Regions from separate parts of the Bradyrhizobium cedriense genome, predicted to be linked through region 1. Evidence: riboswitches for the same ligand, from Rfam matches in the RefSeq annotation. Region 1 holds a riboswitch; each other region holds the start of a gene.

What was found. Region 1 has a riboswitch for glycine ahead of ACYCVF_RS16640 (D-amino acid dehydrogenase). Riboswitches for the same ligand answer to the same signal wherever they lie in the genome.
Region 2: it holds a riboswitch for glycine, as region 1 does, so the genes downstream of both, ACYCVF_RS31750 (D-amino acid dehydrogenase) here and ACYCVF_RS16640 (D-amino acid dehydrogenase) in region 1, are expected to answer to the same signal.
Region 3: it holds a riboswitch for glycine, as region 1 does, so the genes downstream of both, gcvT (glycine cleavage system aminomethyltransferase GcvT) here and ACYCVF_RS16640 (D-amino acid dehydrogenase) in region 1, are expected to answer to the same signal.

The regions. Positions count from the first base shown of each region.
Region 1 covers NZ_JBTSWB010000003.1:1,005,932-1,013,569, reverse strand. Annotated here, with positions in the region: gene ACYCVF_RS16650 (ABC transporter permease) at 1-141, opposite strand, end outside; gene ACYCVF_RS16645 (ABC transporter permease) at 158-1,099, opposite strand; gene ACYCVF_RS16640 (D-amino acid dehydrogenase) at 1,278-2,579, opposite strand; glycine riboswitch at 2,647-2,752, opposite strand; glycine riboswitch at 2,756-2,860, opposite strand; gene ACYCVF_RS16635 (M20/M25/M40 family metallo-hydrolase) at 3,062-4,192, opposite strand; gene ACYCVF_RS16630 (ABC transporter substrate-binding protein) at 4,462-6,069, shown strand; gene ACYCVF_RS16625 (hypothetical protein) at 6,250-6,390, opposite strand; gene ACYCVF_RS16620 (multidrug effflux MFS transporter) at 6,444-7,638, opposite strand, start outside.
Region 2 covers NZ_JBTSWB010000009.1:283,143-290,780, forward strand. Annotated here, with positions in the region: gene ACYCVF_RS31740 (M24 family metallopeptidase) at 1-685, shown strand, start outside; gene ACYCVF_RS31745 (amidohydrolase family protein) at 807-2,246, shown strand; glycine riboswitch at 2,298-2,400, shown strand; gene ACYCVF_RS31750 (D-amino acid dehydrogenase) at 2,549-3,814, shown strand; gene ACYCVF_RS31755 (NAD/NADP octopine/nopaline dehydrogenase family protein) at 3,942-5,030, shown strand; gene ACYCVF_RS31760 (dipicolinate synthase subunit DpsA) at 5,027-5,917, shown strand; gene ACYCVF_RS31765 (dihydroorotase) at 5,914-7,260, shown strand; gene ACYCVF_RS31770 (resolvase) at 7,239-7,638, shown strand, end outside.
Region 3 covers NZ_JBTSWB010000001.1:1,181,538-1,189,175, reverse strand. Annotated here, with positions in the region: gene ACYCVF_RS05575 (cyclic nucleotide-gated ion channel) at 1-954, opposite strand, end outside; gene alaS (alanine--tRNA ligase) at 961-3,642, opposite strand; glycine riboswitch at 3,864-3,953, shown strand; gene gcvT (glycine cleavage system aminomethyltransferase GcvT) at 4,100-5,248, shown strand; gene gcvH (glycine cleavage system protein GcvH) at 5,259-5,627, shown strand; gene gcvP (aminomethyl-transferring glycine dehydrogenase) at 5,787-7,638, shown strand, end outside.

The sequences.
Region 1 (7,638 bases):
CGCGAGCATCGAGACCACCACGATCAACGTGAGCAGGACCGTCGCCGTGGCGATGATGGGCGTCGAGGTGAGGAATCCGAATCGCGGCCGCAGCGGCGATGTGATCGGAATGGACGACTGGGGAAGGGTATCGACCGACATTTATCTTATCCTTGCCTCAGTACCGGATCCGGGGGTCGAGCAGTGTGTAGGCGACGTCGATGAGGAGATTGACGACGACATAGATCAGCGACGTCAGGAGGATCATCGCCTGGATCACCGGATAGTCGCGCGCCAGCACCGCATCCACGGTGAGGCGGCCGATACCGGGGATGTTGAACACGCTCTCGGTGACGACGACCCCGGAGATCAACAGCGCAAAGCCGGTGCCGATCACGGTGATCACCGGTACCGCGGCGTTGCGCAGTGCATGGCGCATCATCACCGCAACCTCGTTGATGCCTTTGGCGCGCGCGGTGCGGACATAATCCTCGCCGAGCACGTCGAGCATCGCCGCACGCGTCATGCGCGCGATCAGCGCGACGTAGATGAAGGACAGTGCGCAGGTCGGCAGGATGATGCGCTCGAAGAACGGCCCGAACCCGTTAAAAATGCTTCGGAAGCCCTGTACCGGCACCCAGCGCAGCTCGATGGCGAAGATCTGGATCAGCAGATAGCCGATCACGAACACCGGCACCGAGAAGCCGAGTACGGACAGACCCATCACGAAGCGATCGATCCAGGTGCCGTGCTTCCACGCCGCGATCACCCCCAGGGGAACGGCGACGATCACGGCGAGGATGATGGTCGACAGCGCGATGGAGATGGACGGCTCGACGCGCTGGCCGATCATCTTCATCACCGGCAGGTTGGAGATCAGCGAGGTCCCGAGGTCACCGTGCAGCAGCTTGTTCACCCAGGTGATGAACTGCACGATCAGGGGCTCGTTGAGGCCGAGCGAGGTGCGGATGCGCTCGAGCCGTTCCGGCGTCGCGTTGTCGCCGGCGAGAATCGCGGCGGGATCGCCGGGCGTCAGCCGCAGAAGCAGGAACACGAACAGCGCCACGACGCCCATCACGGGCACCGCGGCCAGAACGCGGCGAACAAGATAACCCAGCATACACTTATCTCCGGCTACGAAACGTGTGGAACCTCGAGGCTCCCATGAACTCTGTCGTGTCTATCATGCCTGTCACTTGAGCTGGAAAGGCCGCCCGGAGACGCCATGCTCTTAGGGCAAATTGTGTGCCAAGGGCTTCGCCGTAGCAAGAGGCCGGCATGTCTCCGATATCGACCACTCAGGATGCATGTCGCAGTTCACGCTCAACCCCAAGTGAAGGTACCGTCGGTGGAGCGTTGAGGCCGCGCCAGCCGTCGATGGTCTGGGCAATCATCTGCGCCGTCGCCGCCGACAGAGTCCAGCCGAGATGGCCGTGGCCGGTGTTGAAGAACACGCCCGGTATCCGCCCTGCGCGCACGACCGGCATCATGTTCGGCATCATCGGGCGCAGCCCGGCCCACGGCACGACGCGCGACGTTTCGACGGCGGGGAAGTTGTTGCGCACCCAGTCGATCAGGGGCTGCACGCGGTCGGCGCGGATGTCGCGGTTGAAGTCGTTGAATTCGGCGGTGCCGGCGACCCGAAAACGATCGGCGCCGAGCCGGCTGGTGACGATCTTGGCGGCCTCGTCGAGGAGGCTCACCGTCGGGGTGGCGTTACTGCTATCGGCGGTATCGAGCTGCACGGTGATCGAGTAGCCCTTCACCGGGTACACGTTGACGCGCTCGTCGAGCAGGGCGGCGAAGTGACGGCTCGCAACGCCCGCGCAGACCACGACGCCGTCCGCGTTCAGTGCGCCGCGCGCGGTCGCGACAGTATCGCTCGCGGCCAGATCGGCCCAGCCGATGACGAAGCCGCTGCCGGCACGTGCGATCGAATCGATATTGACCTCGTGGATGAAGTTCGCGCCACGCCGCTTGCAGGCTTCCGCCAGCCCGCGGGTGAACTTGTGGATATCGCCGGTCGCATCGGACGGCGTGAAGAAGCCGCCGTAATAGTCGTTGCGCAGTGTCGGCTCGATCGCGCGGATTTCCTCTGACGTCACCGGGCGGCGGTCGAGGCCGCCTTCCTGCAACAGCGCGTTGACGCGCAGACCGGATTCGAACCCGGCCTTGTCACGATAGATGTGGAGGATGCCGCGGCGTTCGAGATCGAAGTCGATCCCTTCGCGCGCCGCGATGTCGAACAGATGCCTGCGCGCTTCGATCGCGAGCCGCGTGGTCTCGATGGTGTTGGCGCGGTAGTTGCCGATGTTGGCGACGAACTCGCTCATCCACGAATATTTGTGCCAGTTCGGCCGCGGGTTCATCAGCAGCGGCGCGTCGCGCCGAAACATCCAGCGCAGACCCTTCAGGATCGTCGCCGTGCTGTTCCACACTTCGGCGTTCGAGGCGGAGAGCTGTCCGCCATTGGCGAAGGAGGTCTCCATCGCGGCGTAGCGGTGCTTGTCGAGCACCGTCACCTTGTAGCCGCGTTCGAGCAGGGCATAGGCGGTCGTGACGCCGGTGATGCCGGCGCCGATGATGGCGATATGGGTCATGATGAGGTTCGGGGCTCCCGTGTTTAGAGTCGGCTAACCGCCGGCCGAAGGCCGTTGGCGGCGCCCCATCTGTCACGGTTACCTGAGAGCTTGATCCGCTGCGGGTCTCGCAACGGACTATCCCCTTCGGTGGACGTCACGATTGCCTGAAATCGCGCCGCCTCTCTCCAGATCGTCCTGACGAAACGGTCCTTTTGCCTGAGAGTTTCCGGGGCGGTTGCTCCGTCGGCGCCGCAACGAACGCTGAAAGCCTTCGTCGCGATCTCTCCCGCATCGTCGCTTGGACGGCGGAGCAGTACGATACGCCTCATTTTTAGACAAGGCTAAATTTCGACCGCGACTGCCAACGCATTGTGCAGTGCGAAGTTGATTCAATTGCGTGTTGTTTCGGGCTGTCGTCCCGGGGCGATGCGAAGCATCGAACCCGGGACCTCGAGATTCCGGGTTCGATGCTATCGCATCGCCCCGGAATGACGAGCTCACTATTCCAGCGTCGCCAGCAATCCCGCCATCAAACGACCGCGCTCGACCAGGCTATCGACCTCGATGAACTCCTCCAGCGTGTGGCCGTTGCCGCCGCGCACGCCCAAGCCGTCGAGCGTCGGGATACCCATCGCACCCGTGAAATTGCCGTCGGAGCCGCCGCCGGAGCTCGCATGCGGGAGCTCGGCCCCGAGCGATTTGGCGATGCCCCGCGCCTTTTCATAGAGCGCCATGGTGCCGGCATCCGGCTCCCAAACCGGACGCGTCACGCCGCGCGTCACCTTGAAGGTGACGTCGTTGCTGGTGCCCGACAGCGCCAGCATTCTCTCGACGCCGCGGTCGAGATCGGCCTGGCGTTTGGCCATGGAGAGGGCCTCGCCCGTGGCCGTCGTGGCAACGCAATTGACCCATTGTCCGCCGTGGACGACGCCGACCGAGAAGGTACAGTCTTCCGTCGTCATCGCATCGATCGCGAGAATCTGGCGCGCCATTTCGCGGATCGCCGAACGTCCCGCCGACAGCGTCGCTCCGGCGTGGCTTGGCCGTCCGGTCGCCTCGAGATTGAAGCGTGCGATGGCGTAGCGTCCGGTGGTGACGCCGTTGTCAGCGCGGCCGGGCTCGGGCACCAGCACGTATTTATTGCGTGCGGCCTCCGCCTCGATGATGTCCCGCGTCGAAGGTGTGCCGACTTCCTCGTCCGGCGTGAACAGCACGGTGACCGGCAGCGGCGTGGTGAACGACGCGCGCGCGAGCTGCCGGATCGCTTCCAGCGAGAGGTAATTGCCGCCCTTCATGTCGTAGATGCCCGGGCCATAGCATCTGTTGCCCTCGCGCCGCCATTTCAGCTTCTCGATGGTGCCGACCGGATGAACGGTATCCATGTGTCCCGCGATCAGGATGCCCGGCTCGCCCTGCTTGGGATGGGGAAAGCGCGCGCGGATGACCCCGCCAAAGCCCTGGCGGCCAGCGATGCGCTCGATCGTCGCACCCATGATCGCCATATCCCGCGCTGCGATATCGAGCATGCGGTCCACGGCGCCGGCGTCCCAGGTCGGGCTTTCGCATTCGACCCAGCCGCGCAGGCCCTCGAGCATCGCCTCGGAATCAAAGGGAAGATTGGCAGGATTCATCTTAATGTCTCTCAAGCTTCGAAAGATGGAACGCGCATTGCATTGGCGCGGGGCAGGACGAGCGGAGGGTGTTGTAGAGCCAAACCGATCTTTGTGGAGCCCGTGCGCACGCCGCGAGGGCTTGCAACGAAACCGGATTGACGCGCTCGACACTGTCTGCAAGTCTCGAAAAGATAAAGGCATTGCATGAGGTTAGTTCGCCCAACGAACGAACCATATGCTCAACCAATAACCTGCCTTTGAACAGTTTCACGTCAGGAGAAGTTTCTATGTTCCACTTCATGCGCCGGGGGCCTCGCGCGTTCGCCTCCAAACTTGCGCTGTCGGTCGTCGCGTTGTCCACGGCGATGGCCGCGCCGGTATTTGCGGCGGGCAAGACCATCACGGCGGTGATGCATTCGGATCTGCGCATCATCGATCCGATCTTCACCACGGCCTACATCACGCGCGACCATGGCTACATGATCTACGACACCCTGGTGGCCCCGGATTCGACCTTCAAGATCCAGCCGCAGATGGCGGACTGGAAGATCTCCGACGACAAGCTCACCTACACCTTCACGCTGCGTGACGGTCTGAAGTGGCATGACGGCGCGCCGGTGACGGCGGAAGACTGCGTCGCCTCGCTGAAGCGCTGGGCCGCCGTCGACGGCATGGGCCAGAAGCTCATGGACTTCACCGCGAGCATCGAGGCGACCGACGCCAAGACGATCACGCTGAAGCTGAAGGAGCCCTACGGCCTGGTGCTCGATTCCATCGGCAAGCCGTCCTCGCGCGTCGCCTTCATGATGCCCAAGCGCCTCGCCGAGACGCCGCCGGACAAGCAGATCCCCGAGCAGATCGGCTCGGGTCCCTTCAAGTTCGTGCAGGGCGAATTCCAGCCCGGCGTGAAGGCGGTCTACGTCAAGAACACCGACTACGTGCCGCGCAAGGAGCCGGCGAGTTGGACCTCCGGCGGCAAGGTGGTGAAGGTCGACCGCGTCGAGTGGATCACCATGCCGGACTCGCAGACCGCGGTGAACGCGCTGCAGTCGGGCGACATCGACTTCATGGAGAACCTGCCCTACGACATGCTGCCGGTGCTGGAAGCGAACAAGGATCTCACGCTCGAGGTCTCGAACAAGTTCGGCTTCCAGACCCTCGGCCGCATGAACTTCCTGCATCCGCCATTCGACAACGTGAAGGTGCGCCGTGCCGCCCTCCTGGCGATGAACCAGAAGGACGTGCTGGACGCGCTGGTGGGCAACCCGAAGTATCAGAAGATCTGCGGTGCCTTCTTCGTGTGCGGTACGCCGCTCGAAACTGACGTCGGTGCCGAGACCCTCATCAAGGGCAATGGCATGGCGCAAGCCAAGAAGGCGCTCGCCGAATCCGGCTACGACGGCACGCCGATCGTCATCATGGCGCCCGGCGACGTCACGACGCTCAAGGCGCAGCCGATCGTTGCGGCCCAGCTGCTGCGCGAAGCCGGCTTCAAGGTCGACCTGCAAGCGACCGATTGGCAGACGGTGGTGAGCCGCCGCGCCAGCCAGAAGCCGCCGAAGGAGGGCGGCTGGAATATGTTCTTCACCAACTGGGTCGCGGCCGACGTTGCGAACCCGATCGCCAATCTCTCGATCAGCGGCCTGGGCAAGAAGGGCTGGTTCGGCTGGGCTGAAGACGCCAAGATCGAGCAGCTCAAGGATGCCTTCGTCCGCGCGTCCTCGATCGACGAGCAGAAGAAGATCGCTGCTGAGATCCAGAAGCAGGCCTATGAGCAGGTGATCTACATCCCGCTGGGGCAGTATCTGTTGCCGAGCGGCTGGCGCAAATCGCTGACCGGCCTGCTCGACGGTCCGGCGACGCCGCTGTTCTGGAACGTCAGCAAGTCGGAGTAGGCGGCTCGCCTGCATCTGAAAAATGAAACGGCGCCGCGAGTCAGATCGCGGCGCCGTTCTCTTTTGAGAAATGGGCTCGAACTGTCCGAAGCGCGATGAGATTACGTTGAGTCGAGATCGCGCTTTAGGCTTGGTGGCGAGCAGATCTTCTCGGACCTCTGCACGCTCGTCCGGATCGTCCTAGCAGTGGCTGTCGCGCACGCGCTCCAACCCTTCGCTTGCGAACGGCACCGTGAACGCAGCCTGCTCTGCGCTCGGCTCCGAACGTTCCGGGGTTTGCCGTCCCGGCTCGTGGCTGACTTCGCTGTGTTCCGGTTCCATGACGGCATCCTCTCGATTGCTGCGGTACAACATCAACGATCGAGAGAAGTTCCTCACGCGATGGGGCGATGATGCGGCTTGAACAGCCGCCCTTTCTCCACCACCAGCACGATCGCGACTGCCGCGAGCGTCGACAGGAAGAAGCCGACCGAGAACGGCAGCAGCGTGCCGTCGAAGCTCTGTCCGATCGCCATGCCGACGACGATCCCGATCAGCGTCGTGATCGAGCCGTAGAGCGAAGAGGCGGTGCCGGCGATGTGTCCCTGCGGCTCCATCGCGAGCGCAGTGAAGTTGGCGACCATCATGCCGAACGAGAACATCATCAGAGCGGAGAGCGCCATGAACAAGGCGAGCGGCAGCACGCCGAGGCTTTCCGTCAGCAGCATCACGCCGGCCACTACCGTGTAGAGCGTCAGCGCCCCGTGCGAGATCACGCGCATGCCGAGTCGCCCGACCAGCCTCGCATTGAGGAAGCCGGCGATGGCGGTGCCGGCGGCGATCGCCGCGAAGGCGAGCGGGAAATGATGACCGAGATGATAGATGCCGGTGAAGATCTGCTGGGCGCAGAAGACGTAAGCGAACAGTGCGCCGATGACGCTGCCGGCCGCCATTGCGTAGCCAATGGTCTGTCTATTGGTCAGGGTCTGCTGGAAGGCCGAGAGTATGTCGGCGGGCGCCAGCGATCTGCGTTCGGACTCGGGAAGGGTCTCGGGCAGTCGCAACACGCACCATGCGAGCGCGAGCAGGCCATAGAGCATCAGCACCACGAAGATGCCGCGCCACGCCGTCACCAGCAGCACCGCCTGCCCGAACGAGGGCGCGATCACGGGCACCGCGATGAACACCATCATGGCCAGCGACATCACGCTCGCCATGCGGCGGCCGACATAGCAGTCGCGCACGATCGAGGTTGCGATGACGCGCGTGGCGGCGGTGCCGAGCCCCTGCAGCGCACGCGCCAGCAGCAGCGTCTCGAACGAGGGCGCTGCCACCGCAAGCACGCTCGCCACCGCGTAGACCGCCATGCCGCCGAGCAGCACCGGCCGGCGGCCGAAGCGATCCGACAGCGGGCCCATCACGAATTGGCCGACACCGAAGCCGATCAGGAAGGTCGACAGCACCAGCTGGAGATGGTTCGCGACAGGAATCTTGAAGGCCGCCCCGATATTGGGCAGCGCCGGCAGCATCATGTCCATCGCCAGCGGATTGAGCGCCATGATGGCCGCGATTACGATGACGAACTCGGGA
Region 2 (7,638 bases), on a different contig from region 1:
CGACACTCTCGCCGTGGTCGACGAGGGTAATTCCGAAATGGACATCGCCGGCCACCTGACCCGGAATGTCTATGCTCTGGGCGCCGATCACTTCAAGCTGATGATCGTGGCGACCGGCGAGCGTAGCGTCTTGCCAAACGTCGGCCCGTCAGAGCGCATCTTGAAGCGTGGAGACGTCTGTCGTGTGGAGATATTCTCGGTCATCGACGGTTATCAAGCCGGCGTTTGCCGTACAGCGATCGTCGGCGAGGCGCCGCCCATGGCCGAGAAGATCTGGGCGCATTTGGTCGAGTGCAAGTACGAAATCATGGAGAAAGTGAAGCCGGGCGCGAGTTGTCGCAGCGTCTACGATGCGTTCATTGAGAAGCTCGCCAAGCTCGATCTGCCGCCGATCTCGTTCGTGGGCCACGGCATTGGCCTGCATCTGCACGAAGATCCCTACCTTGGATTGACGCCGGTGCTTGGCAAGCCGGGCACCGATGCGCCGCTCGAGGAGAACATGGTGCTCGGTTTCGAGCCACTTTGCTATGACACCGGCCATGGCTTCGGAATGCAGAACAAGGATATGCTGCTGGTGACTGCAAATGGGTCGGAACTGCTTTCCGACTATGCTGATACCGACCGGTTGATTCCCGTGGGTACCGCCAGGAAAAGCGGGACCGTGCGCAGGGCCGCCGTCGCTTGACGGAGGCCCCAAGCGGGGGACGAACTGATCGCTTGGTTAAAGGTCGCAGGAAACTGCCCGGCGTTATGGTGCGGCGGGTCAGGTGGGGCGGTCGTGATGGCAGAGTATTGGGTGAAGAGGCATGCGCACGCTGATCAAGGACTTGAACTTCGCTTTCACGGTCGACAAGAACGATACGGTCGTGCGCAACGCCAGTCTCGTGGTCGAAAACGACCGCATCTCGGATATCGGTCCGGCCGATGAGGTGGCCGCACGGCAGAAGAACGTCAGCTTCGACAGGGTGATCGATGGCAAAATGCTCGGCGTCTGCCCGGGCTTCGTCGACAGCCACGTCCATCTTTCGGAGACGCTGTCGCGCGCGGTCTTTCCGGATAATCTCAACACCCGCGCCTGGGTGTTCCACTGGGCCAAGCCCTTCTACGCTCACATCACCGAGGAAGACGAATATTGGGGGGCGCTGCTGGGCATCACCGAGATGCTGCGTTGTGGCACCACGTGTTTTCTCGACATGGGATCGCAATACGATCCCGGCATCGTCGTTCGCGCGATGGAAAAGGTCGGTATTCGCGGCATCACCGGGCGGCACGCGGCCGACAATCCCCCGCCCGAGCTCCCCCGCGGCTGGACCCAGGAAATGGTGGATCATCATTTCTTCCCGAACGCCGAGGCCGCACTCAAGGTGCTTGAGGATTGTGTGGTCCGCTACAACGGCGCCCTCGACGGCCGTGCGCGTTGCTGGGTCAATATCGAAGGCAAGGAACCGTGTAGCCTCGAACTCCACGTTGGAGCGGTGAAACTGGCTGAGCGGTTGGGCGTCGGCACGACCTATCATCTCGCCACCTCGATCGAGGAGGCGAGGGTTTGCGAGAAAAAATACGGCTGCTGGCCCATCACGCGCATCGATCGGGCCGGCGGCATAGGAAAGAATCTGGTCATCGCTCACGGCGCGGCCGTTTCGGACGAAGAGGTCCATCTGCTCGCCGCGCGTGGCGCCAGCGTCGCCTTCTGCCCATGCTCGTCGTTCAAGTTGGGGAAGGGTGCAACCGCGATCGGCAAATATCCGGAGATGGTGAAAGCGGGCGTTAAAGTTGGCCTTGGCACTGACGGCGTGTCGGCCGCCGGCAACATGAACCTGATGCGGCAAATGCTGATCGTCGCCGGCATGTTCAAGGACGCCCGCTTACAACCGGACATATTCACCGCACGACAAGCACTACGCGCCGCGACCATCGAAGGTGCGAAGGCGTTGATGTGGGACGACGAGATCGGTTCGCTGGAAATCGGCAAGAAGGCAGATTTCGTCCTCTTCGACCTGGACCACGTCGAATGGACGCCGTTCTACGATCCATTGCAGGCTTTGGTATTCTCCGCATCGACCGCTTCGATCGTGCAGACTTGGGTTGATGGCAAGGCGTCATATGTCGACGGCAAGGTGCAGGGTGTTGACGAGCCGCAGATTCGGCGCAAAGCCCGGCAACTGGCTGCTGCGGCGGTCGAGCGCGCTGGTCTGCATGACGAAGCGGTCGAGACCACCACGACGCTTTACGACGTCGGCAATTGACAGGCCGGCTCTAGCTGCGGAGGCGTAAGGCACAAGAACCTATCACGTTCAACAGGCTGCATGGGAGAGATCGGCCGCCGTTGCGACGGTACTGGCCGGCGCCGAAGGAGCAACCCCCAGGAAACTCTCAGGCAAAGGTGACCATGCAGCTGAACGATCTGGAGAGTGGCACTTCGAGTGCCCACCGAAGGGGACCGCCGTACCGGCCGAGCCGTCGCGGTTAATCTCTCAGGTACAGCGACAGATTGGGGACAAGCCGCGGGCCTCGGCCCGCTTCCCAACTTTGATCGCGGAGAAGTGAAATGCCACATGTTGTCGTCATCGGCGCCGGTATTACCGGCGTGACCACCGCCTATGCTCTTCTCAGCCGCGGCTATACCGTTACGGTGATCGAGCGTCAGCGCTACGCGGGTATGGAGACATCGTTCGCCAATGGCGGCCAACTTTCCGCCAGCAATGCGGAGGTCTGGAATAGCTGGTCGACCGTCTTCAAGGGAGTGAGGTGGATGTGGAGGCGCGATGCTCCGCTCCTCATGAATCCAGCGCCGACCTGGCACAAATATTCCTGGCTTGGCGAATTCATCTTCAACATCAAGAATTATCGCGACAACACAATTGAGACCACACGGCTTGCCATCGCCGCACGCAAGCATCTCTTCGCCATTGCCGAGCGCGAGGGTATCGACTTCGACCACGAGCGTCGCGGCATCCTTCACTTCTATCGGGATAAGCAGAGTTTCCAACACGCGCTCAAGGTCAATGCCATTCTCGTGGAGGGGGGCCTCGACCGTCGTCCAGTGACGGCCGCAGAGGTGAAGTCGATCGAGCCGACGCTGCATGGCGACTTCTTCGGAGGTTTCTATACCCCGTCGGATTCCACCGGAGACATCCACAAGTTTGTTTGCGGTCTCGCCAAGGCATGCGAGAGACGTGGCGTGCGTTTCATCTTTGACGCCACTGTGAGGCAGATCGCTCGGGACGAAATTTTCCGCATCCGGTATGCGCGAGACGAGCCTTCAGGCGACCCTCGTGTCAATGAGATCGATGCCGACAGTGTCGTCGTATGCGCCGGTTCCGCAAGCCGCGACCTCGCGGCGATGCTCGGCGACCGGCTCAACGTTTACCCTGTCAAGGGCTATTCGATCACCGTGCACCTCGACGACGAGCGGAGTCAGAAAGCGGCGCCTTGGGTCAGCCTGCTCGATGATGGCGCCAAGGTCGTTACCAGTCGATTGGGCGCTGCGCGCTTTCGCGTCGCCGGAACGGCAGAGTTCAACGGCATGAACCGCGACATACGCCAAGATCGGATCAAGCCGCTGGTTGATTGGACGCGAGCGCTGTTCCCCTCTGTCGACACCAACCGCGTTGTGCCATGGGCCGGCTTGCGTCCGATGATGCCGAACATGATGCCGCGTGTCGGTAGAGGCAGGACGCCGGGCGTCTTCTACAACACCGGCCACGGCCACCTGGGCTGGACCCTTTCGGCCGCAACAGCGGAGACGGTTGCCGAATGCCTTGCGGGCGAGTTTGGGCCCAGCATCACGGAATGGCTCCGACTGGCAACGTAGCCCGCCTGGTTTGGGTCCATGCGGCGGCAGCAATTCTCTCGCTTGACAATCGCGCTTGTGATCATAAAATGTGATCAAATATATGCGTTGGCGGGCGCGGTTTGCGCTTCGATCTGCGGAGAAAAGAATGAAGGTTGCAGTACTCGGAGGAGGAGCGGGGGGCGCGGCCTCGGTCGCAGAGTTGGTTCTCGCGGGCCACTCCGTTCACTTCTGGGCGCGTTCGGCCGAAACGCTTGAGCCGCACATCAAGCTTGGCGGCGTTGCATTCGATGGTAAGCTCGGCGAAGGAGTCGCAAAGCCTACTCTGATTACGACAGATCTCAAGTCGGCCATTTTCGGAGTCGATGTGGCGGTCGTCGTGCTGCCGACCTTCTCGCACTCGGCCATAGCCAAGGCTCTCGCCGGGGCCGGCTGGCCTTGGAGCAAACCGGTCGTGCTGAACCCCGGTCACACCGGAGGAGCACTGGAATTCGCCGAGGCCTATTCCCGCACCGGGCGGGCAGTGCCGCCGGTGGTTGAGTTCTCGACCCTTACATACGTCGCGCGCAAATACCGTCCCGACGGGGTCACCATTAGTGGCCGCGCCAAACAACTGAAGGCCGCCGCCCTCAAGGGAGGAGCGGAGGCGCTGGACATTGCGTCGAAATTGTACCCCGGTATTACGCCGGTTCGTGACGTGATCGCCTCCGACCTCTCTAATGTGAATATGGTCCTGCATCCCCCCGGCGCGGTGCTGGGAGCTGCCTGGGTCGAGGCGACCGGCGGCAACTTCACTTTCTACGTCGATGCCATGACGCCCGGGGTCGCTCGCGTCATGCGGCAATTGGACGAGGAGCGCTTGGCGGTCGCCCGGGCGTTCGGACATGAGTTGCCGAATTTGATTGAAGAGATGAAGCTGCTCGGCACGGTGGAGGCTGACGTGATTGACGTCACCGATTACCGCGCCGCCATCGCGGGCGGCGAGGCCAATCGCCGTATCAAGGGACCGGATTCGCTCGAATATCGCTACTACAAGGAGGATTTCGGTCACGGCCTGCTACCCTTCCTGGAGTTTGCACAGATCGCGGACGTCAACGTGCCCGTCGCAACGTCGCTCTATCGCCTGGCGCAGGCCGCGGTCGGAACTGACTATCGGATCGGTGGCCGGACCGCAGAAGCAATGGGCATCACCGGCATGTCCAGGGATCAGCTCATTGAGAAGGTAAGAGCCCCATGAGTTGGCAGAATACAGTCATCGCAATCGTAGCCGGCGACGCACGCGAACAGGAGATCGCTCGCTGTGCAGTGAGGGCTGGAGCCGCCGTTCGGGCCTACGGCTTTCCATGGCCTGATGGGGGTATCGAAGGCGTCTATCATGCTGCGGACGCAGCTGATGCATTGAAGGGTGCCGACATCGCGCTGTTTCCGATTCCGGGCATCAGCACGGAGGGCGCGCTTTTCGCGCCCAAGTGTCCGCAAAAGATCATTCCGACGCGAGAAATGTTGGCCGGCATGAGGCGGCCCGGCAACATCATACTCGGTTGGGCGGACGACAATCTGAAGGCCAATTGCAAGGCGCTCGGCATCGCGCTGCACGAGTACGAATGGGACATCGACCTCATGCTGCTGCGGGGGCCGGCGATCGTCGAAGGCGTATTGAAGGTGATCATCGAAAACACGCAGATCACCATCCACAAGTCCAACGTCTGCCTGGTTGGCCAAGGCACCATCGGCTCGCTTCTGACGAAGACGTTGGTCGGGCTTGGAGCTCATGTTCATGTCGCCGCGCGCAACCCGGTTCAGCGCGCAGCTGCCTACGCGACAGGCGCCGAGACACTGACGCTAGAGCAATTGCCGGCCGTTCTGCATCGCATGGACATTGTGATCGGTAGCGTTCCAAAGCGGCTGCTCGAGCGCGATCAACTGGCTCTGCTGCCCAAACACGCGCTGCTGGTCGATGTCGCGGCGCCTCCCGGAACGATCGACCGGGACGCCGCCGTCGAACTTGGGCTGAAGGTTGTCTGGGCGCGCGGCATGGGCGCGCGTGCACCGATCACGGTCGGCCGCAGCCAGTGGACGGGCATCAGCCGGCGCATAGAGACAATACTGGAGCAAGGACAATGAAGGCGGATCTGGTCATCAAGAACGCGCGCGTGGTTCGCCACGACGGAGAATTCCACGGCGGCGTCGCGGTGAAGGACGGCAAGATCGTCCTGACCGGGGCTGACGAAGTCCTTCCCGACGCCAAGCGCACGATCGATGCCGAGGGGCGGGTGTTGATGCCGGGCTTGATCGATCCACACTGCCATCTGGGCGTGAAGTTTCCCTTCGCGGAGGATATGCGCACAGAAACGGCGGCTGCGGCCTCCGGCGGCGTGACGACCGCGCTTCTCTATATCCGCAATCTCAAGGAGTCCTATCTGCCTTTCTACGCGGAGCGCAAGGCGATCGGCGAGGAAAACTCGGTGATCGATTTCGGCTTTCATTTCGGTATCCAGCGCGAGGAACATATCGCCGAGATTCCAGAGGTCATCGCGAAGACCGGCGTCAAGTCCTTCAAATGCTATTTCGGTTACGAACCCGACAATCCGATCGGCATCGTGCCGGCCACGGACGGCTGGGTCTATGCCGCGATGCGCATCTTGTCGAAGGTTCCCGGTGGGGTAATCAACGTTCACTGCGAGAACACCCAGATCGCGTCTTGGATCAAAAAAGAGATCGCGGCCACCGGCCGCCAGGATCTCGGCGCATACACGGAATCCCGCCCGGCCTTCTGCGAGGTGGAGACCATCCGGCGCATGCTCTTCCTTGCCGAGAAGACCGGCTGTTCGCTTCATCTGGTCCACACCTCCGTCGGTATGGGTCCCGTGCTCGCCGCCGAGGCCCAGGCGCGTGGCGTGCGTGTGACGGTAGAGACCTGTCCTCACTACCTCACCCGCACGTGCTACGACGAGGATCTCGACATGCGTGCGAAGATATCACCGCCGTTGCGCGACCGGAACGAACTCGAAGGTCTTTGGCATGGCGTCATGAACGGCTCAGTCTACAGCCTTGGGACGGACCACGTGCCGTTCCTGCCCAAGAAACTGGAGGATCTTTGGACCGAATTCCCAGGTGTGGTGAGCTTCCCCTGGGAGCTGTCGCTGATGCTTCATTTCGGCGTCCATCAACGCGGTTTGCCGTTGACCCGGCTCGTCGAGCTCAACTCGTTCAACCCCGCTCGTCGTTTCGGGCTCTGGCCGCGCAAGGGGCACATCGACGTTGGCTTCGACGCCGACCTCGTGCTGGTCGACTTCGACGAGCAGCGCACGGTCAAACACACCGGGAAGGGCACGTGCATCTATGAAGGATGGACGCTCAAGGGTTGGCCGGTGATGACCGTTGCTCGCGGTGACGTCGTCTATGAAAACGGTTCCGTCGCCGACAACCACTATGGTCGCGGTCGATGCGTGACCCTGCCGTCATGAGTGGCACGGACTTCCACCGACTGGAGTTGGCAGGCCGAGAATCGCTCATGCCGGCCCAAATGTCGATGAGTGAAGCTGTCGCCGGTATCGTGGCGCGCAAGACCACGGTCCGTCAGGAGAGATTGTCCGGAATCCACAACCCATGGGGACATGCGATCGGCTTGACGGACCCCTGGATCTTTCTGGACCTCTGCGAGAGCCAACGTGTCGTCGATGCCGCGCGCGGCATCCTGGGGCAGGACATCATCTTGTGGGACAGCGAGCTGTTCACGGAAGTGCGCAGCTATGCCGACTTCCTGCACAGGGGGCGGGAAGGTCGCTATTGGCCGGTTGAGCCTTTCGCGGGGGCGATCGTGTTGTTGCCCATTGGCCGAGTTG
Region 3 (7,638 bases), on a different contig from region 1:
CTCGACCTCGCCGGCGGTGATGAAGTACATCGACGACGCCACGTCGCCCCGCCGCACCAAAACCTCGCCCTGCTCGATGGTGCGGGCCCTGAGCAGCCGCATGATGTCGGCGATCTCCGCGGCGGACAGATGCGAGAACAGCGGCACCCGCGCCAGCATGCCCCAGGTGACGACGAAATCGCGCCGCTTCACCTCTTCCGCGAATGCGGTGGAGATGATCGCGACCGGCAGCGCGATCATGGCAAAGCCGGCGATGATGGCGAATGTCGAGACGAACTTGCCGAGCGGCGTCATCGGCACGACGTCGCCATAGCCGACGGTGCCGAGCGTGACGATCGCCCACCACATCGCCTGCGGGATGGTGCCGAGCTTGTCAGGCTGCACATCGCGCTCGATGGCGTAGAGCAGCGAGGCGAAGGTCAGCACCGCGCCGATCAGGATGACGATGCAGCCGATCAGCGCCCGCCGCTCGGCATGGACGGCGGCGAGCAGTGAGCGCATCGCCGGCGAATAGCGGATCAGCTTGAAGAACGGCAGCACGCCGAGCGCGGCCAGCGTCGCATGCCCGCCGGTAGCGAGCACGATTGCCGCAGGCAGGAACGCCATGAGATCGATGATGCCGAGCGCCGAGAAGGCGTAGCCGAGCCGGTCGGCCAGCGCGGAGCCCTTGCGCTGGGTGTGCCCCGCCACAGTCCACAGCCGCGCCGCATATTCCAGCGCGAACACGATCACGGACAGGATGGTGATGCCTGCGAACAGCGTGCCGAACTGGGCATCGAGCTCGGGCAGCGAGGCGAGGATCATCGCGGCGACGTTGAGCACGATGACGCCGATGATGATCTGGATGAAGCGCGACCCGATCGAATAGGCCAGCGGATCGTGCTCGAGCAAATCGTAGAGGCGATCCCGAAGGTCGGGATCGCGAAGCCCACGTCCGCGCGGAACGGGGGCCATCGGGTCTTAAGCGCCTGCCATCGCTTTTTCGATCGCCGCCAGCGCCTCGGACGCCTTGGCGCCGTCGGGGCCGCCGGCCTGCGCCATGTCGGGTCGGCCGCCGCCGCCCTTGCCCCCGAGCGTTTCGGAGGCGATGCGGACGAGGTTCACCGCGTTGAAGCGCGCGGTGAGGTCCTGCGTCACGCCGACCACCACACCGGCCTTGCCGTCCTCGGTGACGCCGACGATGGCCACGACACCCGAGCCGATCTGCTTCTTGCCGTCGTCGGCAAGGCTCTTGAGATCCTTCATCTCGATACCCTCGACCGCGCGCGCCATCAGCTTGACGTCGCCGACCTCGCGCACGCCCGCAGCTGCGCCATTGCTGCCGGCGGATGCGCCGCCGCCCATCGCCAGCTTCTTGCGGGCGTCGGAGAGTTCGCGCTCGAGCTTCTTGCGCTCTTCCATCAGCGCGGTGATCCGCGCCGGCACGTCGTCGAGCGACGTGCGCAGCTCGTTCGCCGCGGTCTTCGCCAGCGCCATGGTGTCGTTGGCGTGCTTGCGCGCATAATTGCCGGTCAGCGCCTCGATGCGGCGCACGCCCGAGGCGACCGCGCTCTCGCTCGTCAGCGTGATCAGGCCGATGTCGCCGGTACGTTTCACATGGGTGCCGCCGCAGAGCTCGACCGACCAGCCGAGCGCGTTGGCGCCGCGCTCGCGCGCGGTCCTGCCCATCGAGACGACGCGGACCTCGTCGCCGTATTTCTCGCCGAACAGCGCCCGCGCCCCCGCCTCGCGGGCCTCGTCGACGCCCATGACGCGGGTGGTGACCTCGTCGTTCTCCAGCACCACGTCGTTGGCGATGTCCTCGACGCGGGCCAGCTCCTCCGCCGTGATCGGCTTCGGATGCACGAAGTCGAAGCGCAGACGGTCGGGCGCGACCATGGAGCCGCGCTGGGCGATATGGTCGCCGAGCACCTGCCGCAGCGCCTCGTGGATCAGGTGGGTCGCCGAGTGATGGGCGCGGATCGAGGAGCGCCGCGAATGATCCACCTCGAGCTGCAGCGCGGTGCCGAGCTTGATTTCGCCGCTCTCCACGGTGCCGACATGGACGAAGAGATCGCCGAGCTTCTTCTGCGTATCGGTGACGCGGAACTTGATGCCGCCCTCACCCGTCAGCACGCCGGTGTCGCCGACCTGGCCGCCGGACTCCGCATAGAACGGCGTCTGGTTGAGCACGATCGCGCCCGTCTCGCCGGACTTGAGGCTGGCAACGTCGTGGCCGTCCTTCACCAGCGCGGACACCACGCCTTCGGCGCTCTCGGTCTCGTAGCCGAGGAATTCGGTCGCACCCAGCTTCTCGCGCAGGGGGAACCAGATCGCCTCGGAAGCCGCTTCGCCAGAACCCTTCCAGGACTCGCGCGCCTTCACTTTTTGGCGCTCCATCGCATCCGTGAACGCCGCCTGGTCGACGCCGATGCCGCGCGACTTCAGCGCGTCCTGCGTCAGGTCCAGCGGGAAGCCGTAGGTGTCGTAGAGCGTGAAGGCAACGTCGCCGTCGAACATGTCGCCCTTCTTCAAGCCCGCGCTCTTCTCGTCGAGGATCGCGAGGCCGCGCGACAGCGTCTTGCGGAAGCGCGTCTCTTCCAGCCGCAGCGTTTCCTCGATCAGGTTCTCTGCGCGCATCAGGTCGGGATAGGCTTGGCCCATCTCGCGCACCAGCGCCCAGACCAGCCGATGCATCAGCGGCTCTTTCGCACCCAGCAACTGCGCATGACGCATGGCGCGGCGCATGATCCGGCGCAGCACGTAGCCGCGGCCCTCGTTCGAGGGCAGCACGCCGTCGGAGACGAGGAAGGCCGAGGAGCGCAGATGGTCGGCGATGACGCGGAACGAGGCCACGGTCTGCTCGTTCGGCCCGGTGCCGAGCGCGGACGCGGTCGCGTCGATCAGGTTCTTGAACAGGTCGGTCTCGAACACGCTCTCGACGCCCTGGAGGATGCAGGCCATGCGCTCCAGGCCCATGCCGGTGTCGATCGAGGGGCGCGGCAACGGCTGGCGCTCCTCCTTCGTCACCTGCTCGAACTGCATGAACACCAGATTCCAGAACTCGAGGAAGCGGTCGCCGTCCTCCTCCGGCGAGCCCGGAGGCCCGCCCCAGATGTGCTCGCCGCGGTCGATGAAGATCTCCGAGCACGGGCCGCACGGGCCGGTGTCGCCCATCGCCCAGAAATTGTCCGAGGTCGGGATGCGGATGATGCGGTCTTCGGAGAAGCCGGCGATCTTCTTCCACAGGCCCGCCGCCTCGTCGTCGGTGTGGTAGACCGTGACGAGCAGCTTGTCCTTCTTCAGCCCGAACTCGCTCGTGATCAGCTTCCAGGCGAGCTCGATCGCGCGCTCCTTGAAATAATCGCCGAACGAGAAATTGCCGAGCATCTCGAAGAAGGTGAGATGGCGCGCGGTGTAGCCGACATTGTCGAGGTCGTTGTGCTTGCCGCCGGCGCGCACGCATTTCTGCGAGGTGGTGGCGCGCTGATACGGCCGCTTCTCCACGCCGGTGAAGACGTTCTTAAACTGCACCATGCCGGCATTGGTGAACATCAAGGTGGGGTCGTTGCGCGGCACCAATGGCGAGGACGGCACGATCTCGTGGCCGTTCTCGGCAAAGAAGTTCAGAAAGGTCGACCTGATCTCGTTGACGCCGCTCATGTTCATCCAATCGGGTGTGCTTGGGCCCGCTTCTCGCCGTCCAAACCGGACGTTAAGGCTGATATCTGCGGGCCAAAGCGCTTTTAGACAAGGCCAGCTTCGCTGTCCAGAAACTGTGCAGAGAGATCAGAGGGTTGCCATATCGGCGCAATCCCGTTGATAGGACGAGCGGACGCGTTGACAGGCTTGGCTGGCCTGTGGTCTGTACCCATCTGTATCGTACGGCCACGTCGGGAGAGACCGGCTTTGCTAGCCGGCGCCGAAGGAGCAACCGCCCCGGAAACTCTCAGGCAAAAGGACCGCGTGGCTTTGACAGCATCTGGAAAGAGGCGCCGACGGGCCTAAGAACCCGGATGGCACCCGCCGACGGGATAATACTCTCAGGCACAGCGACAGATGGGGCTTCGACTGGTTGGCTCGGGGAATCGTCCCCGGGGAACCGCCGAGGGCCCCTGTCATGTCAGTACCCGACGACCAAAAATCTCTCCGACGTACCCCGCTCCACGCCCTGCATGTGTCCCTTGGCGGCAAGATGGTGCCGTTCGCGGGCTATGACATGCCCGTGCAGTACCCCGCGGGCGTGCTGAAGGAGCACCTCCATACGCGAGCCGCGGCCGGCCTGTTCGACGTCTCCCATATGGGCCAACTCGCGCTGCGGCCGAAGTCGGGCAAGGTCGAGGACGCCGCCCGCGCGCTGGAACGGCTGGTCCCGCAGGACATCGTGGCGATCGCACCTCACCGGCAGCGCTACGCCCAGTTCACCAATGCGGATGGCGGGATTCTCGACGATCTCATGGTCGCCAATTTCGGCGATCACCTTTTCCTGGTCGTCAACGCCGCCTGCAAGGACGCGGACGAGGCGCATCTGCGCGCGCACCTCGCGGTCGACTGCGTCATCGATTCCCTTGCCGACCGCGCGCTGATCGCGCTGCAGGGCCCGAAGGCGGAAGCGGCGCTGGCGAAATTGTGTGCAGAGGCGCCATCGATGAAGTTCATGGATGCCGGTCCGCATGAGGTGGCCGGCATCAAATGCTTCGTCTCGCGCTCCGGCTATACCGGCGAGGACGGGTTCGAGATCTCCGTTCCCGCTGCGGACGTCGAGCGGCTCACCAGGACGCTGCTCGAAAACCCGGACGTGCTGCCGATCGGCCTGGGCGCCCGCGACAGCCTGCGGCTGGAAGCCGGGCTTTGCCTCTACGGCCACGACATCGACACCGCGACCACGCCGGTCGAGGCCGCGCTGGAATGGTCGGTGCAGAAGAGCCGCCGCAGCGGCGGGATGCGGGCCGGCGGTTTTCCCGGCGCCGAGAAGATCCTCGCGCATTTCGATAACGGCGCGTCCCGCCGCCGCGTCGGCCTGCGTGCCGAAGGCCGCGCGCCGGTGCGCGAGGGCGCGCCGCTGTTTGCGGACGCATCCGCCGGCGAGCCGATCGGAAAGGTCACCTCGGGCGGTTTCGGCCCGAGCCTGAACGCGCCGGTCGCGATGGGCTACGTGCCCACGAACCTGAGCGCGCTCGGCACGAAGCTCTTCGCCGAGGTGCGCGGCCAGCGACTGCCGCTCGCAGTCGCCGCCATGCCCTTCGTGAAAAACACCTACAAACGCTGAGGACAAGACAATGACCACGACGCTGTACACCTCCGACCATGAATGGCTCGCGATCGACGGCGACGTCGCCACCGTCGGCATCACCGATTACGCCCAGCAGCAGCTCGGCGACGTCGTGTTCGTCGAATTGCCCAAGGTCGGCCGTTCGCTGAAGAAGTCGGAAGCCGCCGCCGTCGTCGAATCCGTGAAGGCCGCCTCCGACGTCTACGCGCCAGTCACAGGTGAGGTACTGGAGGCCAACGAGGCGCTCGCCGCCGAGCCGGCGCGGGTCAATTCGGATGCGCAGGGTGCGGCGTGGTTCTTCAAGATCAAGATTGCCGACAAGAGCGAACTCGGCGGCCTCATGGATGAAGCCGCCTACAAAGCGCATACGGCGTGAGGATATGAGCCGAGCCGTCTCAACATACTCACTGTCATCATCCGCGAAGGCGGATGATCCAGTACGCCGCGGCCTCTCGTTTCGAGCACTGGCGGCGGCGTTTACTGGATGCCCCGCCTTCGCGGGGCATGACAGCAACTCCTAAAGCGAGGACCCATGATGACCGCGCACCGCAAATCCAACGGCGACAACGCCGCCTCTTTCGTCCGCCGCCACATCGGCCCCTCGGCGCGCGATGTCACCGCTATGCTCGAAACCGTCGGCGCGAAAAGCGTCGACACGCTCATGGACGAGACGCTGCCGGCCTCGATCCGGCAGGCCGCTCCGCTCGACCTCGGCAAGCCGCTCGGCGAAACCGAGGCGATCGCGCACATGGCCGAGCTCGCGCGTCAGAACCAGGTCTTCACCTCGCTGATCGGCCAAGGCTATTCCGGCACCATCCTGCCCGCGGTGATCCAGCGCAACATCCTCGAGAACCCGGCCTGGTACACGGCCTACACGCCCTACCAGCCCGAGATCAGCCAGGGCCGGCTGGAGGCGCTGCTCAACTTCCAGACCATGATCTGCGACCTCACCGGGCTCGACGTCGCCAACGCCTCACTGCTCGACGAAGCCACCGCGGCGGCCGAAGCCATGGCGCTGGCGGAGCGGCACTCGCAGGTCAAGGCGAAGGCCTTCTTCGTCGACAAGGACGTGCATCCGCAGACGCTTGCCGTGATGCGCACCCGCGCCGAGCCGCTGGGCTGGGAGCTGATCGTCGGCGACCCCCTCACCGATCTCGGCCAGGCAGACGTGCTCGGCGCCCTGCTGCAGTATCCGGGTTCTTCCGGCGCATTGCGCGATCTCAGGCCCGCGATCGCGGCGCTGAAGGCCAAGGGCGCGCTCGCGATCGTCGCGGCGGACCTGCTGGCGCTGACGCTGCTCGCCTCGCCGGGCGAGCTCGGCGCCGACATCGCGATCGGATCGGCGCAGCGCTTCGGCGTGCCAATGGGCTATGGCGGGCCGCACGCGGCCTATATGGCCGTGCGCGATGCGCTCAAGCGCTCGCTGCCCGGCCGCATCGTCGGCCTCTCCGTCGATTCCCGCGGGATGCCGGCCTACCGGCTTGCGCTCCAGACCCGCGAGCAGCACATCCGCCGCGAGAAGGCGACCTCCAACATCTGCACCGCGCAGGTGCTGCTCGCCGTGATCGCCTCGATGTATGCGGTCTATCACGGACCCGAGGGACTCTCGCAGATCGCGCGCAACGTGCATCGCCGCACCGCCGTACTCGCGAGCGGCCTGCGCAAGCTCGGCTTTGCGCCGCGGTCCGAAAGCTTCTTCGACACGCTCAGCATCGATGCCGGGGCCAAGCGCGCCGAGATCGTTGCGCGCGCCGCGGCCGAACGGATCAATCTCGGCGTCAGCGACACGGCGCTGCGCATCGCACTCGACGAGGCTACCACGCCTGCGACGGTGGAAGCCGTCTGGCGCGCCTTCGGCGGCACGCTCGCCTATGCCGAAATCGACGCCGAGACGCGCGAGGCGCTGCCGGAGACGCTGAAGCGCACCACGCCGTTCCTCACCCATCCGGTGTTCCACGCGCATCGCTCGGAGACCGAGATGCTGCGCTACATGCGCAAGCTCAGCGATCGCGATCTCGCGCTCGACCGTGCCATGATCCCGCTCGGCTCCTGCACCATGAAGCTGAACGCGACCACCGAGATGATGCCACTGACCTGGCCGGAATTCGCCTCACTGCATCCGTTCGTCCCGCGCGAGCAGGCCGCCGGCTATCACGCGCTGTTCGCGCGTCTGGAAAAATGGCTGTGCGACATCACCGGCTATGACGCCATCTCGCTGCAGCCGAATTCCGGCGCGCAAGGCGAATATGCCGGGCTGCTCGCGATCCGCGGCTATCATGTCGCGCGCGGCGAGGCGCATCGCAAGATCTGCCTGATTCCCTCCTCCGCCCATGGCACCAACCCGGCCTCGGCCGCAATGGTCGGCATGGAGGTGGTGGTGGTCGCCT